Regions from separate parts of the Shewanella vesiculosa genome, predicted to be linked through region 1. Evidence: predicted binding sites of a transcription regulator. Region 1 holds the regulator's gene; each other region holds the start of a gene.

The links. The regulator NrdR, encoded in region 1, represses ribonucleotide reductase genes. The targets are predictions, from matches to a motif close to AAACACNANATNTNGTGTTT.
Region 2: the regulator NrdR is predicted to act here: its motif matches at 4,039-4,058, upstream of nrdA (class 1a ribonucleoside-diphosphate reductase subunit alpha).
Region 3: the regulator NrdR is predicted to act here: its motif matches at 4,039-4,058, upstream of nrdD (anaerobic ribonucleoside-triphosphate reductase).

Annotation. Positions count from the first base shown of each region.
Region 1 covers NZ_JAACSD010000012.1:166,792-172,829, forward strand. Annotated here, with positions in the region: gene ribD (bifunctional diaminohydroxyphosphoribosylaminopyrimidine deaminase/5-amino-6-(5-phosphoribosylamino)uracil reductase RibD) at 1-904, opposite strand, end outside; gene nrdR (transcriptional regulator NrdR) at 961-1,410, opposite strand; gene glyA (serine hydroxymethyltransferase) at 1,525-2,778, opposite strand; gene ettA (energy-dependent translational throttle protein EttA) at 3,040-4,707, shown strand; gene GW828_RS14185 (synaptonemal complex protein 1) at 5,038-6,038, shown strand, end outside.
Region 2 covers NZ_JAACSD010000007.1:191,555-197,592, reverse strand. Annotated here, with positions in the region: gene gyrA (DNA gyrase subunit A) at 1-1,812, opposite strand, end outside; gene ubiG (bifunctional 2-polyprenyl-6-hydroxyphenol methylase/3-demethylubiquinol 3-O-methyltransferase UbiG) at 2,200-2,922, shown strand; gene GW828_RS08975 (HAD family hydrolase) at 3,050-3,721, shown strand; gene nrdA (class 1a ribonucleoside-diphosphate reductase subunit alpha) at 4,264-6,038, shown strand, end outside.
Region 3 covers NZ_JAACSD010000010.1:120,322-126,359, forward strand. Annotated here, with positions in the region: gene GW828_RS12060 (YgjP-like metallopeptidase domain-containing protein) at 1-296, opposite strand, end outside; gene GW828_RS12065 (DUF3010 family protein) at 416-853, opposite strand; gene GW828_RS12070 (DEAD/DEAH box helicase) at 985-2,340, opposite strand; gene rssA (patatin-like phospholipase RssA) at 2,524-3,462, shown strand; gene nrdD (anaerobic ribonucleoside-triphosphate reductase) at 4,073-6,038, shown strand, end outside.

The DNA.
Region 1 (6,038 bases):
GACCTAAATACGTTAGCAAAGCTAACAAAGGGATTCTACCTGACGAGTCACACTCTAATTGCAGAAAATCAACGTGCTGTGGAAAGTCAATTTTGACCTTGTCAGAATATGCACAGCCTGAAACCAGTAAAATAGGACTTTGAATCGAAAATAACTGCTGGGCTGACGTTAATCTAGCTTGGCTATCAAGCACCACCCTTAAAGGCTGGAATATGTCTTCTTGCGTATGACAAGTGGTTAATTCACCGAGCGCTTCATAACGGACATTTAAGCTAGGGTCATCAACAAGAATAGTTTCAACCCCAGTGATTAATGCGCAATGCCTGGCTCGGTACTTTTGCACATCAGCCCTGGCAGCGTCACCGGTAATCCACTTTGACACTCCATTCGACAGGGCTGTTTTACCGTCTAAACTGGCGGCTATTTTCACTGTCACCCAAGGCAAGCCAGTTTTCATCCGCTTCATGAAACCCAAATTTAGCGCATAAGCTTGCTCTGTCAGTAATCCGATATCAACTTGAATACCTGCATCACGTAACATGCTGATACCGCGGCCAGCAACCTGTGGATTGGCATCGGTAACAGCAATAACAACTCGAGCGACCTTGGCATTAATTAAGCCTAAAGCACAAGGTGGTGTGCGGCCGTAATGGCTACACGGCTCAAGAGTGACATAGGCGGTAGCATCTTGTGCCGAAAAGCCATTATCGCGAACCATTTTAAGCGCATTGACTTCGGCGTGGCCTTGGCCTGCACGCTGGTGATAACCTTCACCGATAATCTGACCATTGGCGACAATGACGCAACCAACACAAGGATTTGGCCGAGTGGTATAACGACCTTTCTCGGCGAGTGCTATCGCACGGCTCATCATTTGAGTGTCGAAGGTAGAAAAGTTAGCCATATTAGGTAATCTCTTATTGCTCAGATGCCGTCATAAAAGGATGATATTTGTCGCCATTACTTTTGTAATTTGGCAATGGCCTCACCAAATTGTGATACATCTTCAAATGCTCGATAAACTGATGCAAAGCGGATATAAGCCACTTTATCAAGGTTCATCAACTGTTCCATCATAAGATTACCAATCATTTCAGAATTAACTTCGCGTTCGCCCGTTGCGCGCAGCGTTGATTTGATTTTAGTCAATGCTTGTTCAATTTCATCGATTGAAACAGGACGTTTTTCAACGGCACGCAGCATGCCGCCACGGAGCTTTTCTTCATCAAAGGGTTGCCGAGTACCGTCACGTTTAATCACTCTGGGCATCACTAATTCTGCCCCCTCAAAGGTAGTGAAACGCTCATGGCATTCGGTACATTCCCGGCGGCGACGAACTTGGTGACCATCAGCCACTAATCGAGAATCTATAACTTTGGTATCGGTCGCGCTACAAAAAGGGCAATGCATTGAGCCTCCTGCAGAAAAAAACAAAATGGCCGCTAACAATTAGCGGCCATTAAAGTTTATCCTATTTGTTGAGCAAGGTTAACCTAAACCTTTTCAACAGGCATCAAGAGACGATTAACCGTATACAGGGAATCGAGCACATAATGCCAACACTTGAGCTTTCACTCGTTCAGCCACTTCGCCGTTAGATGCATCATCAAGAATGTCACAAATCCAGCCAGTTAACTCTTTCGCTTCTGCTTCTTTAAAGCCACGACGAGTAATTGCCGGTGTTCCAATACGAACACCAGAGGTGACGAACGGTGAACGTGGATCATCAGGTACTGAGTTTTTGTTCACGGTAATGTTGGCATTGCCCAATGCAGCATCTGCTTCTTTACCCGTTAAATCACGGCCAATTAAATCAACCAACATTAAATGGTTTTCTGTACCGCCAGAAACAATTTTGTAACCACGATCTAAAAACACACTTACCATAGCTTTGGCATTTTTAACAACTTGCTGTTGATATACTTTAAACTCTGGCTCTAATGCTTCTTTAAATGCAACCGCTTTACCGGCGATAACATGCATTAAAGGGCCACCTTGGCCACCAGGGAATACCGCTGAGTTCAACTTTTTATATAAGTCTTCATCATTAGCAGCAGAAATAATAATACCGCCACGTGGACCAGCCAATGTTTTATGGGTTGTTGAGGTCACAACGTGTGCATGAGGCACGGGCGTTGGATAAACATCTGCAGCCACTAAGCCAGCAACGTGAGCCATATCAACAAGCAAATAAGCACCAACTTTATCAGCAATTTCACGCATTTTAGCCCAATCGACTATGCCTGAAAATGCCGAAAAACCGCCGATCATCATCTTAGGCTTGTGCTCAATAGCTAAGCGTTCCATTTCGTCATAGTCAATTTTACCTGACTCGTCGATGCCGTAAGGAATGATGTTGTAAAGCTTGCCGGAAAAGTTAACTGGTGAACCGTGAGTTAAGTGACCGCCGTGGGCTAAGTTCATACCTAATACAGTGTCACCTGGCTTTAATAGCGCCATAAATACCGCACTGTTAGCTTGTGAACCAGAATGAGGCTGCACGTTGGCATATGTGGCACCAAATAATTCTTTTGCGCGTTCAATCGCTAATGTTTCAACCACATCAACGTATTCGCACCCACCATAGTAACGCTTACCTGGATAACCTTCAGCATACTTGTTAGTTAACTGAGAACCTTGCGCTTCCATCACACGTGGACTGGTATAGTTTTCAGATGCAATCAATTCAATGTGTTCTTCTTGACGACAAGTTTCATCTTCAATGGCTTTAAATAATTCTGGATCATAATCCGCAATATTCATCGCTTTCTTCAACATGGTAGCTCCAACATCATTATCTATATAGTAGGGTTGCGGCGTATTCTACTCTGCAACGATAATGATTTACAGTATAAACAACATGAAATTCACTGTGTTCTGAATACAAAACGATTCATGTTTATGCCAATAGACTGGCAAATTTTAGATCTTATGTGGCCGAAAAAACACTCAGGAGTAAATCACACAATTGCCTGTTGAGTTCAGCCTATAATACAGTAGAATTATCATCATCTTTATTGACAATTAGACAGTATTATTATGGCTCAGTTTGTATACAGCATGCTTCGTGTGGGTAAAATTGTCCCGCCTAAAAAGCAGATTTTAAAAGATATTTCATTAAGTTTCTTTCCTGGCGCCAAAATTGGTGTGCTCGGCTTAAACGGTTCAGGTAAATCGACATTACTGCGTATTATGGCCGGCATCGACACTGAAATCGAAGGTGAAGCACGCCCAATGCCTGGATTGAAAATTGGTTATTTACCCCAGGAACCTCGCTTAAATGAGCAACAAACGGTTCGCGAAGCCGTTGAAGAAGCCTTAAGTGAAGCTAAAAATGCCCTAACCCGTTTAGATGAGGTTTATGCGGCTTATGCTGAGCCCGATGCTGATTTTGATGCCCTAGCTAAAGAGCAAGGTCAACTAGAAGCTATTATCCAATCTCAAGATGCCCACAATATTGATCATATTCTGGAACGTGCAGCAAATGCGTTACGCCTCCCCGATTGGGATGAAAAAATAGCTGTACTTTCTGGTGGTGAACGCCGACGTGTCGCAATTTGTCGCTTGTTACTTGAAAAGCCTGAAATGCTATTACTTGACGAACCGACCAACCACTTAGATGCTGAGTCAGTGGCTTGGCTAGAGCATTTTTTACAAGAATATACTGGCACAGTCGTGGCGATTACCCATGACCGCTATTTCTTAGATAATGCAGCTGGCTGGATTTTAGAGCTCGATCGCGGTGAAGGTATTCCATGGCAGGGCAACTACTCATCTTGGCTTGAGCAAAAAGACGCCCGTTTACAGCAAGAGTCTTCTACCGAAAGCGCTCGTCAAAAAACCATAGCTAAAGAACTAGAATGGGTAAGACAAGGTGCCAAAGGTCGTCAGTCTAAGGGCAAAGCCCGTATGGCTCGTTTTGAAGAACTCAACACTAACGATTATCAAAAACGTAACGAAACTAATGAGTTGTTCATTCCGCCAGGGCCACGCCTTGGTGATAAAGTGATCGAAGTGACTAATTTAACCAAGTCATATGGTGACCGCGTACTGATTGACGACCTAACCTTCACTGTCCCCAAAGGGGCAATTGTCGGTATTATTGGTGCTAACGGTGCCGGTAAATCAACCTTGTTCAAAATGATCTCAGGTGATGAACAACCCGACAGTGGCGATATCTCTGTCGGTGAGTCGGTTCAAATCGCCTCGGTAGATCAGTTCCGCGATTCAATGAATGATAAAAATACTGTATGGCAAGAGATATCTGGCGGTCACGATATTATGCGTATCAACAACACCGAGATATCGAGCCGTGCTTATGTTGGCCGCTTTAACTTCCGTGGCGGCGACCAGCAAAAAATCATCGGCACCTTATCGGGTGGTGAGCGCAATCGAGTACATTTAGCCAAATTATTGCAAGCTGGTGGCAACGTATTGCTACTCGATGAACCCACCAACGATTTAGACATCGAAACATTGCGAGCTCTCGAAGAAGCCTTATTAGAGTTTCCTGGGTGTGCAATGGTTATTTCTCATGACCGTTGGTTCCTCGACCGCATTGCAACTCATATTTTGGATTATCGAGACGAAGGCAAAGTGAACTTCTATGAAGGTAACTATACTGAGTATTCAACTTGGTTAAAGAATACCTTAGGAACTGATGTCGTTGAACCTCATCGACTAAAATACAAGCGCTTAAACAAATAACCTAAACACTTGCACACAAATGGTTAACAATTGTTAAGCTTGAGTGATAGTGTTGAAATAGAAGTATCAAATAAAGCAGAGCCCTAAGCTCTGCTTTATTCTATTGGCTCGTATGTGAAAGGTTATTATTGAGAATGCTCTGTAGAAATATCAACATGTGTCAAAAAACTGTCAATTTATTGTAAGTAATGCACTAAATCTGTTTGTAAAGCCAAAATAACTTCAGTATCATAAAATATTAATGGATTATTTTACTCTTTGCTGATTACACTCAGCGCATTACAGAGTGTCGATGGTTCTAGCTTGAAGAGAAATTTAATGGAGATATCAGTGAGATACGGTTCAATCAGCCTTGCTTTATTGTGCTTATACGCTAGCAACTCATTTGCGGCACTCGAAGTCATTACCTCGTCAGAAAAGCAGACCCTCAATAAGATTGAAGATCAATATGATATTGATACTCTGCTGATCACAGTTAACGACAAGTTCTCACAGCTTAATAAAAAAGCCTACGACATAGAAAATATAAAGAAGACGATTGTTGCAGAACAAAATCGATACAACGAATTAATTACAGAATTACCTAAGGTCATTCGGGCCAAAACGGCGCTTGCAGATACCTATAAAAAAATTGAAGACTCTGTCAATCTAGTCGATGAACTGACCCTTAAAGCAGAGCAAGACAGTAAACTTCTGGAAACTGAAAAAGTCGAAATACTGTCTGAATATGAAGTAATAAATAATAAACGCACAACTAAAAGTCAGCAATTATTTAAACTTAAAACCGATATCACCAATCGTTTAATCGCAGACTTGTCAAAATCAACGAGTACTTTGCCAGTCAATATCAATGGCTCTACTGAATGTTCAAAATACCAAACTATCGCAGATTGTTTGAAAGAGTCTAAAAGCAGCATTTTATCTAATACTCGCAATGAATCACCATTTTTAAACGATAAAAGTGTTTTATTGTCATATGAAGTTCTTGATGCCAACATGAATATGAAAGGCGATCTTCATTATAAAGTCGCGATGAAATTTAAACCTTCATATAACAACAAAATCGACACTATACTGAATGAAAAACTAGGTTTAGTATCGGCGATGGTGACGTTAATCAGTAATGTTCCAGCTGATTGGTATGTAAATGGCACCAAGGTGGGTACAGGTAAAAAACTGTTTCACGAGATCCCTTTAGGTAAACATGGCATTTTAGCTTCATACCAAAATCAAGATAAATCAAGTGTCGAAAACATTGAAGGTAATGGAGTATTTAACTACAAATTCAATGAGGTTGCCTCTACTCAAAAAGTCAGTAACAAACCTAAAAT
Region 2 (6,038 bases), on a different contig from region 1:
ATACACTTTTAACCAATACATTTTACCAAAGTCAGAGAAACACAAGATGGTGTCATGGGTGTTCGCCACCAATAACTTCTCAACAAAGTCTTCATCTTTTACTTTAGTTGCCGCTTTGCCTTTACCGCCACGACGCTGCGCTTGGTAGTCGGACAATACTTGGTATTTTGCATAACCTAAGTGAGACAAGGTTACTACAACGTCTTCTTCATTGATTAAGTCTTCAAGACTCATATCAATTTCGTTAGCGTTGATAATCGTACGACGCTCATCACCGTATTGCTCAAGAATTTCTTCTAGCTCTTCTTTAATCACTTCCATCAAGCGCGATGGATTACGAAGAATGAATAACAGGCCTGCGATAAGTACTAATAGCTCTTCATACTCAGCTAAAATTTTATCGTGCTCAAGACCGGTTAAACGGTGTAAACGTAACTCTAGAATAGCTTGTGCTTGTTGCTCAGTTAAATAGTACTGACCATCGCGAATACCATACTCTGGCTCTAACCATTCTGGACGAGCTGCATCGTCACCCGCTTTTTCAAGCATGCCTTGTACATGGCCTAACTCCCAACCTTGTGCGACTAATTTAGCTTTAGCTTCAGCCGGTGTAGGCGAGGCTTTAATCAGTGCAATGATCGGATCGATGTTAGCCAGTGCAATAGCAAGTGCTTCAAGGATGTGGGCGCGTTCGCGGGCTTTGCGTAATTCAAATACTGTACGACGAGTAACCACTTCACGACGGTGAAGGATAAAACACTCAAGCATTTCTTTAAGGTTAAACAATTTAGGCTGACCATTGGTCAATGCCACCATGTTAATACCAAAAGAACACTGCATTTGTGTTTGAGCATATAAGTTGTTTAATACAACCTCACCCACTTCACCGCGTTTGATTTCAATAACAATACGCATACCGTCTTTATCAGACTCGTCGCGTAGGCCACTGATACCTTCTAATTTTTTATCTTTAACAAGTTCAGCGATTTTTTCAATTAAACGCGCCTTGTTAACTTGATATGGAATTTCATGAACAATAATACGTTCACGACCATTCTCTTCCGTTTCGATTTCCGCTTTAGAACGCATAATCGCGCGACCGCGGCCGGTGTTGTACGCATCAATAATACCTTTGCGGCCATTAATCGACGCTGCCGTTGGAAAATCTGGACCTGGAATGTATTCCATTAACTGTTCAATCGATAAGCTTGGATCTTCGATTAACGCCAAACAGCCTTTGACCACTTCAGTTAAATTGTGTGGTGGAATATTGGTGGCCATACCAACCGCAATACCCGATGAACCGTTAATTAATAGGTTCGGTACGCGTGTTGGTAACACCGCAGGGATCATCTCAGTGCCATCGTAGTTAGGCACAAAATCCACAGTTTCTTTTTCAAGGTCGGCTAATAATGAATGCGCCAACTTTTGCATGCGGATTTCGGTATAACGCATCGCAGCTGCAGAGTCACCGTCGACAGAACCAAAGTTTCCTTGTCCATCAACTAAGGTGTAACGTAGCGAGAATGGTTGCGCCATACGTACAATAGTATCGTATACAGCTGTGTCACCATGTGGGTGATACTTACCAATTACGTCACCAACGACACGAGCGGATTTTTTATATGGTTTGTTCCAATCGTTTTTTAATTCGCTCATTGCGAACAAAACCCGACGGTGAACAGGTTTTAACCCATCACGAACGTCAGGCAATGCACGACCTACAATTACGCTCATGGCATAATCAAGGTAAGAATTCTTAAGTTCGTCTTCGATGTTAATTGGCGAAATAGATGATGCCAGATCAGTCATAAACTGCGCGTTCCTCTAAAGTGAGCTGACAATAAAACTTCCATATTATTATCTAGCTTAAAAACGTGATTTGGCATTCTAACACAGATAATTAATGTCGCCAGAACAAAGACCTGTCAAATGCTCTATGACTCTTAAAAATGATAAAAAAGCTAATATATTCAGCGAATTTATATTATTGGCACATGAATATAGGCTGATAAATAAGTCATAATCAAAGCCAATTTGCTGATGCTTTAAGCAGTTAAGAGCACAATTTTACAATTAAGCGGGCTTAAGTGGATGTTTTATGAGCAAGTGTGAACAAGCCAAGCCATTGTTGACTACTATTCACAAAGGTTATCGTTATAATAGCCATCATACTTTATTAGACACTTAGGTTAAGTTATGTCACACGCTGAACAATCGACACCCAATGTTGATCCGCAAGAGATCGCAAAATTTGAAGCCATGGCACAAACATGGTGGGATCTCAATGGCGAGTTCAAGCCATTGCACTTACTTAATCCACTGCGTTTAAACTACATTGATCAAACCGCTGGCGGTATTTTCGATAAGAAAGTGCTTGATGTCGGCTGTGGCGGTGGCATTTTGTCAGAAAGTATGGCTCGCCTGGGTGCACACGTTGATGGTATTGACATGGGAACTGAACCACTTGAAGTGGCAAAACTGCATGCATTAGATTCTGGGGTAGCGGTTAACTATCTTAAAACTACCGCCGAAGCACACCGCAATACGCACCGCGAGCAATACGATGTAGTAACCTGTATGGAAATGCTTGAGCATGTACCGGATCCACAATCGGTAATTCAAGCATGTTGTGACATGGTAAAACCCAACGGTTTTGTGTTTATCTCGACGATTAACCGCAATATGATGTCATACCTTAAAACTATCATCGGCGCTGAATATCTATTAAAAATGCTTCCAATTGGCACCCACGATCACAGTAAATTTATTCGCCCATCTGAACTGATGGCATTAGTCGATAACACCGATTTATTGTGCAGAGATGCATTAGGTATTACCTACAATCCTCTATCAGGTGTATTTAAGTACACCAAGAGTGTCGATGTTAACTATATGATAGCCACACAAAAAATAGACTAGCCAACCTATGTTTTTCACTGTTGCAACAGTGAAAAATATAAATGAAGCCCAATAGCGTTATGTTATACCGCTAACGCTACTAAAGGCTGCGTGGATTTACTGCCATTTCTCTGTGAGGAGCTAACTCTTGCATATGCACGACATTAAAGGGGTACTGTTCGATTTAGACGGTACCTTAGCCGACACCGCACCTGATTTAGTCCAAGCATTAAATTTGAGTTTAGACGAAGCCGGTTTTAAGGTTCAAACGCTTGAAACCATGCGCCATGCGGCTTCACATGGCAGTTTATATTTGGTCAAGACCGCTATTCCACAGGCAGATGAACACGTTCAACTTGATATTCAACAAGCACTACTGCGCCATTATGCACGCATTAATGGCGATCACAGCCGTTTGTTCGACGATTTACCCGAACTCTTAACCCTATTAGATTCCCAAGCCATTCCCTACGGTGTCGTCACCAATAAGCCAGCTCGATTTGCTCGGCCATTAATACAAAAGCTGGGCTTAACCGATAAACTGAAAACCATGATCAGCGGCGATAGTACCTGTCACGCTAAACCTCACACTGCGCCGATGTTATTAGCCGCTCAACAAATAGCCATCGCACCTCAAAGTATTTTATACCTAGGCGATGCTGAGCGTGATTTAGTCGCCGCTCGCAACGCAAGTATGATAGGTGGCATTGCCTTATGGGGCTATTTATCAGCCAGCGACACACCGAATACATGGCCAGCAACATGCCAATTTGAACATGGTGCTGCATTAAAACACTTTTTTACTCCGTCGTCTTTTTGAGATCGATTCATCGAAAATACACCTCTGAATGCATCATTGGCTAAAGATTATGCTGACAATCTCTTACCGATCAAAAGCCCTAAAAGATCAATCTAAAATTGAGGGTAAATTTTCGATCGCTGTTTATTTTAGCGATCAAAACTTTCTTCTTTGATGGTTGAAAAAATATCATTTATAAAAAACACGTTATAAATTTGGGCTCTAGGGTTAGCTGTCACTAACCCCGCCGTTTATCCTCAAGTTATCCACAAGAAGTTAATATAATTGTGGCTTGCAAAAAAACTCAAACCTCACTATCTTGTATCTTAGATTTTAAATAACACCATATCTTGTGTGTGGCCGACAATCAAAACACTACTCCACAGCATAACAAGGAGATAGATGTTAACTGAACGTATTGGTGGTTTACTGCCATGTTGTGAGTACCTTCAAGTTGATTGTTTTAACATGGAATTGTTTTGTAACGGGTTCAGATCGAACCCAGCAGCACTGCATCCAACAACAGATCACATGATTAGATATAGAACCAAGGCCTCTCTTCAATGAATAGCAATATGACAGTCACTAAACGCAGTGGCGAACGTGAATCGATCGATTTAGATAAAATTCATCGCGTGATCACTTGGGCAGCCAAGGGATTAAAAAACGTCTCAGTATCTGAAGTAGAACTTCGATCTCATCTGCAGTTTTTTGATGGCATTCCAACTGAAGCCATTCATGAAACGATCATTAAGGCCGCGGCTGACTTGATCTCTCCTGAGTCACCTGATTACCAATTTGTGGCAGCCCGCTTAGCGGTATTCCATTTACGTAAAAAAGCGTTTGGCCAATTTGAACCGCCTAAGCTATTCGATCATGTCACCAAGTTAGTTGAAATTGGTAAATATGACATGCACATCATGGCGGATTACAGCCGTGAAGAGTTAGATATCCTTGATGGCTACATTGATCACTGGCGTGACATGAATTTCTCTTACGCCGCAGTCAAGCAGCTAGAGGGTAAATACCTGGTTCAAAACCGTGTGACTCACGAAGTATATGAAAGCGCACAGTTTTTATACATTTTAGTCGCAGCGTGTTTGTTTGCTCGTTATCCAAAAGAAATTCGTTTGAAGTACATTAAAGACTTCTATGACGCGACGTCTTTATTTAAGATCTCACTTCCAACGCCAATCATGGCGGGTGTTCGTACACCGACACGTCAATTCAGCTCATGTGTACTCATCGAGTGTGATGACAGCCTAGACTCAATCAATGCTACGGCATCGTCTATTGTTAAATACGTGAGCCAACGTGCAGGTATTGGTATTAATGCAGGCCGTATTCGTGCTTTAGGTAGCCCTATTCGTGGCGGTGAAGCATTCCACACCGGTTGTTTACCGTTTTATAAGTATTTCCAAACAGCGGTTAAGTCTTGTTCCCAAGGCGGAGTCCGTGGTGGTGCAGCAACACTGTTCTACCCGTTATGGCATCTAGAAGTTGAATCACTGCTAGTACTGAAAAATAACCGTGGTGTTGAAGACAACCGTGTGCGTCATCTTGATTACGGCGTGCAGCTAAACAAATTAATGTACCAACGTTTAATCAAAGGCGATTACATTAGCTTATTTAGTCCATCTGATGTGCCTGGCCTTTACGATGCTTTCTTTGAAGACCAAGTCGAATTTGAACGTTTATACCTGCAGTATGAGCAAGACAGCAGCATACGTAAAAAGCAGATCAAAGCAGTTGAATTGTTTTCACTGATGATGCAAGAACGTGCCTCTACTGGCCGTATCTATATTCAAAACGTCGACCATTGTAATACGCACAGTCCATTTGACTCTAAAGTAGCACCGATTAAGCAATCTAACTTATGTTTAGAAATTGCCTTGCCGACTAAACCGTTAACTAACATTGACGATCCAGACGGTGAAATCGCCTTATGTACTTTATCAGCGCTTAACTTAGGTGCGATTAAGGATTTATCTGAACTTGAGCCTTTAGCAGATTTAGCTGTGCGTGCATTAGATAACTTACTTGATTATCAAGATTACCCAATCAAAGCCGCGCAAACCAGCTCAATGAATCGCCGTACTTTAGGTATTGGTGTGATTAACTTTGCCAACTATTTGGCTAAAAATGGTAAAAAGTACTCTGACGGTTCAGCAAATAACCTGACTCATAAAACCTTTGAAGCAATTCAGTTCTATTTACTCAAAGCGTCAATGAACTTAGCTAAAGAGCAAGGTGCATGTCCGTTATTCCACGAGACAACTTATTCGAAAGGTATTTTACCTATCGACACCTATAAGCGCGATTTAGATAAAATTTGTGA
Region 3 (6,038 bases), on a different contig from region 1:
ACTTTGGCTAATGGGTCTGACTGACGCATGTAGGTGTTTTTTAATGCGATGGCCATATCATATAAGGCTTTGTCTGTACGTACTTGGTGTACTTTGGGGTAGCGGGTTAGAAAGTGATCACCCAATGCATTGGTATCAACCAATTGGCGGATTTTATCAACAACATCAGGCCGATAACCGTTTAGGTAACGTAAAGGGCTCTGTTCACTCTGCTGTTTTTTGATATCCGCGCTAGTGACTAGCAGGCTGAGGTCTGCTTTGGGTTTTAATGACTGGCTCGCCGATTTGACTGGCATTTTAGGCGGGGCTTTGAGCGTTTTAGTTTTAGTGTCTGTCATAAATCAACTGATTAGTTCTGGCGCTACCGCGACCGTTTTTTCGGTATGGGTAACGCCACAATACAACGGTTCTGTGTTTACACTTTACCGAAAATGAGTCGATTATGTTGAACATAAGCAACGTCAAAAGCATTTAACTGGACGCGTTTTAGGTCCAATGAGTCAAAGTCAACTTGTGGTGGGTTGCGCTTTAGTTGCTCTTTAATGGTTAAAGGAGAAATAAGCGAAACCGGAAGGTCCATTAATTGTAGTGTCGCTTCAAGTTTGAAGCTGGTGGCACTGCCTGCAAATTTACCTTTTTGCTCACGTTCAATAATGGCGATTTCGTCAACTTTATAATCGCTCATTAGTTTTTTAAACGCAAAATCAAATTCACGAATGGATTCAGTGCTAGCTGATTGTGAAATACTGAATGAAACTTTACGACATGCTGGCACGTTAAACGTTTCGCCTTCATAGGTCAGTAAACAGATAATGGCTTCGCCGCCTTTTAATTCCACACCACAAATTTTCATGTTAATCCTTACTGGTTTATTCATACGATAATGCTGTTAGCATGCTCGTTATTGTTCATTTGTTGTAGGGCAGTGTTCTGCCCTACATTGATTATTCTGTCATCGCAGTTTATCAGCGATTGATGTGCCGTTTAGTCTTCTGTTGTTCCGTCGTCTTCAATAATGACAATCGGTTTAACTTTACGGCGCACAGGTGCATCACCCACATCAACCCCGGTAATAAAGCGTTTATCACTTTTAGGGGCTGCTTTGGCTTTTTTCGCCACGCTAGCTCTATTGCTGGTTACGGCGGCTTTTGCACTGGTACCGGCTTTAGCTGCTTGAGGCTTATCTTTTAGGCCATTAAATTTGGCTTTTAAACCTTCAACCACAGTGAAGTCAAAGTTTTTACGTAAAAATAGTTGGATTTTTTTAAAGCTGTCCCAATCTTTAGGGCCCACAAACGACACTGCATCGCCTTTAGCGCCTGCGCGACCTGTTCGGCCAATACGATGGACATACTCTTCAGCAAACTTTGGCATATCAAAGTTAATCACTAAGGAGACGTTGATTAAATCAAGGCCACGTGATGCCACATCGGTAGTCACCAGTATTTGCGATTGGCCTCGAGCAAATTGATCCATAATTTGGTTACGAGCCGATTGCTTTAAATCACCACTGAGCGCTGAGGTCGCAAAACCTTGTGCGGCTAACAGGGTCGCTAAACGGTCTGTATCTGAACGCGTCGCGGTAAATACAATCACTTGCTTATGCTGTTCTTGGCTTAATATATGCTGCAACAAGGCTTGTTTATGGTCTAAATGGTCAACCAAAATAATCCGTTGTTCAATATCTTTGTGTTCACTGTAAGACTCACCAATGGATACATGGCTTGGGGTTTTCAGTAATGTTGCTGCAATATCACCTATGCTGTCATGATCTAAAGTGGCCGAAAACATTAAGGTTTGGCGACGTTTATGATCGGCGGCATCGTTGATGGCTTTTAATTGCGGGGCAAAACCTAAATCGAGCATGCGGTCTGCTTCGTCTAGCACCAACAATTCTAAGCCGTTTAAATATAAGTGGCGTTGTTGTAAGTGATCGGCAATACGCCCTGGTGTGGCAACGATAAAATGCGGATCTCTGGCCAAGGCTTTAGCTTGGTCGTTAAAGTTCTCACCACCAAGTACGCTAATGGCTTTATATTGAGTATTAGCAACTAATAAACGTAATTGGCCATAAACTTGTTGGGCGAGTTCTCGCGTAGGTAACAAAATCAATACCCGCGGATCTTTTTTCGACAATGCTCTGGTGGATATCACTCGCTGCATAGCAGGCAACAAAAACGCTAAGGTTTTACCTGAGCCGGTTTTAGACGATGCCATTAAATCTTTACCTGATAAGGCAATGGGAAGTGCTTGCGCTTGAACATCGGTAGGCGTAGAAATGCCAAGGTGCTTTAAACTGTCAAGCAGGCGCTTGTCCAACGAAAAATCGGTAAATTGCAAAGGTAGATCCCCTAAAAAATGTAAGCCGACGATTATAGCTGTTTCACCTTGCTATAGCCAACAAGAGTCGCTTTAGTTATGCTATTTTTTAGCATTATATTATTGCCTGAGTTCGACGAGGTCATTGGTCGACTAAGCCGAGCTTTATGGTAAAGATGAATACAGAGTATGGAAGGAACAAAGATGACAAAGCTCACCGTGGGATTAGCGCTAGGCAGTGGAGCCGCTAAAGGTTGGGCACATATTGGGGTATTGAATGGGTTAGCCAAGTTAGACATTTACCCAGACAAAGTGGCTGGTTGTTCGGTGGGGGCGTTAGTCGGCGCAGCTTATGCCAATGATCATTTGGCTGAGCTTGAAACTTGGGTCAGTGGCTTTTCAAGCTGGGATGTACTTGGTCTAATGGATTTAGGCTGGCGTAAAGGCGGACTTATTAGTGGTGAGAAAGTGTTTGATGTTTTAGCTAACCGTATTGGTGACCTTAATATTGAACAATTGCAGCGCCCGTTTGCTGCGGTGGCGACAGATTTATATTCTGGGCAAGAGATTTGGTTTAAAGAGGGTGACTTGCGCCATGCCGTGCGTGCTTCATGTTCGATGCCTGGATTTTTACCACCCGTGCAGCAAGGTAATCGATGGGTTGTCGATGGTGCAGTCGTCAATCCGGTTCCTGTTTCATTAGCCCGTTCGATGGGCGTTGATGTGGTTATTGCGGTAGATTTAAATGCTCATCGCCGAGGCCAAATGCATTTGATCCCAGAACAAGTAAAAAGCCGCAAAGCCAGTAAGTCAGAACCTATTGAACAAAAGCGTGAGCTTGAAACCGGCTTTATGGATTTATGGGGGAAAGGCAAAGAGTACATGAGTGGCTTAACCGATAAGCTGGCCATGGGCAGCTCAAAATCTCATCCTGGTATGTTGGCGGTGATGTCACAATCCATGGATATTTTAGAACAACGCCATAAACGTTCGCGTTTAATGGGCGAGCCACCTGATATTTGTATTGTGCCCGATGTGGCTGATATTGGCACCATGGAGTTTCATCGCGCCAAAGAGGCCATTGAAGCGGGTGAGCAGGCAGTTAAAGATATTCATCATTTAATTGAAGCAACCTTAAAGTAACATTTAGGCGATGTCGGACTGGTGTATTGATGGCAATATACCCGTTCGCGTCTAAGTGCTTAATGGGTGATTAATCAGGTAGTGCCTGTTAATCGTGGTACAGATATTGGTATCACATGGATGTTCAGCATCAAGGAGAGGGCGCTTATTTATTCTGGGATGCGTTATCGGCGCAATCTGTATTAGTTTGACTTATTCAATCTCATGTCGCGCCTTTTCGTCCTGATTATTCATCTTGTCGTAATGAATAAGTCACTTATACGGTTGATACTGTCATTAACGCTGTATTTGATGCCAGGTCATCGAAATAATCATCATTTTGAACGGCTAAAAACCACAACTACACGGTTACCTATGAGATAACTTGTTTGCCAAAATCTTACATCGCGATGCTGTTTTCAATTTTTTCTACCATGCGATCTCCCGTCATAAAAATCATTTTCCACACCTACAATATCTATTGCGAATAGCAAGTTATTTGCAATAAAAAGTACTGCCGACAATTATGATCTGGATCAAAGTAATACTCAGCGTTAATGTATCTAATACACTCTATATTGTGTCTTTTGTAAATTAAAGCTCTATATATAGTGCTTGTAAGGATGGTTGTATGCTTGTAGTCGTGAAAAGGGATGGATGCCGGACAGCATTTGATGGATGTCGGATCAAAGAGGCTGTTGTGGCTGCAATGGAGTCTGCAGGTCAAGCTGACCATCAATATGCGCTGCAGTTAGCGCAAACGGTTGAGCAGCAAATGGCTTGCAAAACCGAAGTTGATATTCACGAGCTACAAGATGCAGTTGAAAACTTATTAATGTCAGGACCGTTTAAGTCGGTGGCACGTCACTATATTGAGTATCGACACGACCGTGATACTCATCGTGAGACTCAGAGTAAATTAAACTGCGCTATTCGTGGTTTGGTTGAGCAATCAGACAATGCCATTTTAAACGAAAATGCCAATAAAGATGCCAAAGTGATTCCAACTCAACGAGACTTACTCGCAGGGATTGTTGCCAAGCATTACGCTAAAACTCACTTGTTACCTAAAGATGTGGTTAGCGCTCATGAGAAAGGAGAAATTCACTATCATGATCTCGACTATGCACCATTTTTCCCGATGTTTAACTGCATGCTAATTGATTTAGCTGGCATGTTAACTCATGGTTTTAAAATGGGTAATGCTGAAATTGAACCGCCTAAATCCATCTCAACAGCAACGGCGGTGACTGCGCAAATTATTGCCCAAGTGGCGAGCCATATTTACGGCGGTACAACCATTAACCGTATTGATGAAGTGTTGGCTGAGTTTGTGCAAATTAGTTATCAAAAACACCTTGCTGTGGCTCGCAAATGGCAAGTAGCCGATGTCGAAGGTTATGCAATGACGCAAACCGAAAAAGAGTGTCATGATGCATTCCAGTCGTTGGAATATGAAGTCAACACCTTGCATACCGCCAATGGCCAAACGCCGTTTGTGACCTTTGGCTTTGGTTTAGGTGTGTCGTGGGAGTCTCGCTTAATTCAGCGGTCGATGTTAACTGTGCGCATGGCTGGTTTAGGTAAAAACCGCAAAACGGCCGTCTTTCCTAAATTGGTGTTTGCCATTAAAGATGGCGTCAATCATCAAGCTACTGACGTCAATTACGACATCAAAAAGATGGCCTTAACTTGCTCAACTATGCGTATGTATCCAGATATTTTAAATTATGATCAGGTGGTTAAAGTCACTGGTTCATTTAAAACCCCCATGGGTTGTCGCTCCTTTTTGGGGGTTTATGAACAAGATGGTCAACAAGTACATGAAGGTCGCAATAATTTAGGTGTGGTTAGCCTTAACTTACCGCGTATTGCGTTAGAAGCGGGTAAAGATGAGCAGCGTTTTTATCAATTACTCGATGAACGTTTGTTAGTTGCTCGCAAAGCGTTAGATACGCGGATTGCACGCTTAACCGGGGTTAAAGCCCGTGTTGCGCCGATTTTATACATGGAAGGTGCTTGCGGTGTACGCTTAAATGCCGATGATGATGTTAGCGACATTTTTAAAAATGGCCGTGCGTCAATTTCGTTAGGCTTTATTGGCCTGCACGAAACGGTTAATGCTTTATATGGCAATGCTGAGCATGTGTTTGATAACGCGCAACTACGTGAAAAAGCGGTCGCCATTATTCATCATCTAAAACAAGCCACTGAATCTTGGAAGCAAGAAACCGGTTATGGTTTTAGTTTGTATAGCACCCCAAGTGAAAATTTATGTAGTCGCTTTTGCCTACTTGATACCACCCAGTTCGGTGTAGTACCTGGGGTGACTGACAAAGGCTATTACACTAATAGTTTCCATTTAGATGTTGAAAAGAAAGTGAATCCTTTTGATAAAATTGATTTTGAACAACCTTATCCAGCCATCGCTAATGGTGGGTTTATTTGCTACGGCGAATTTCCTAACATGCAAAACAACATTGAAGCACTGGAAAATGTCTGGGACTACAGCTACAGCAGGGTGCCATATTACGGCACTAACACCCCGATAGATGAGTGTTACGATTGCGGCTACATTGGAGAGTTCAATTGTACCA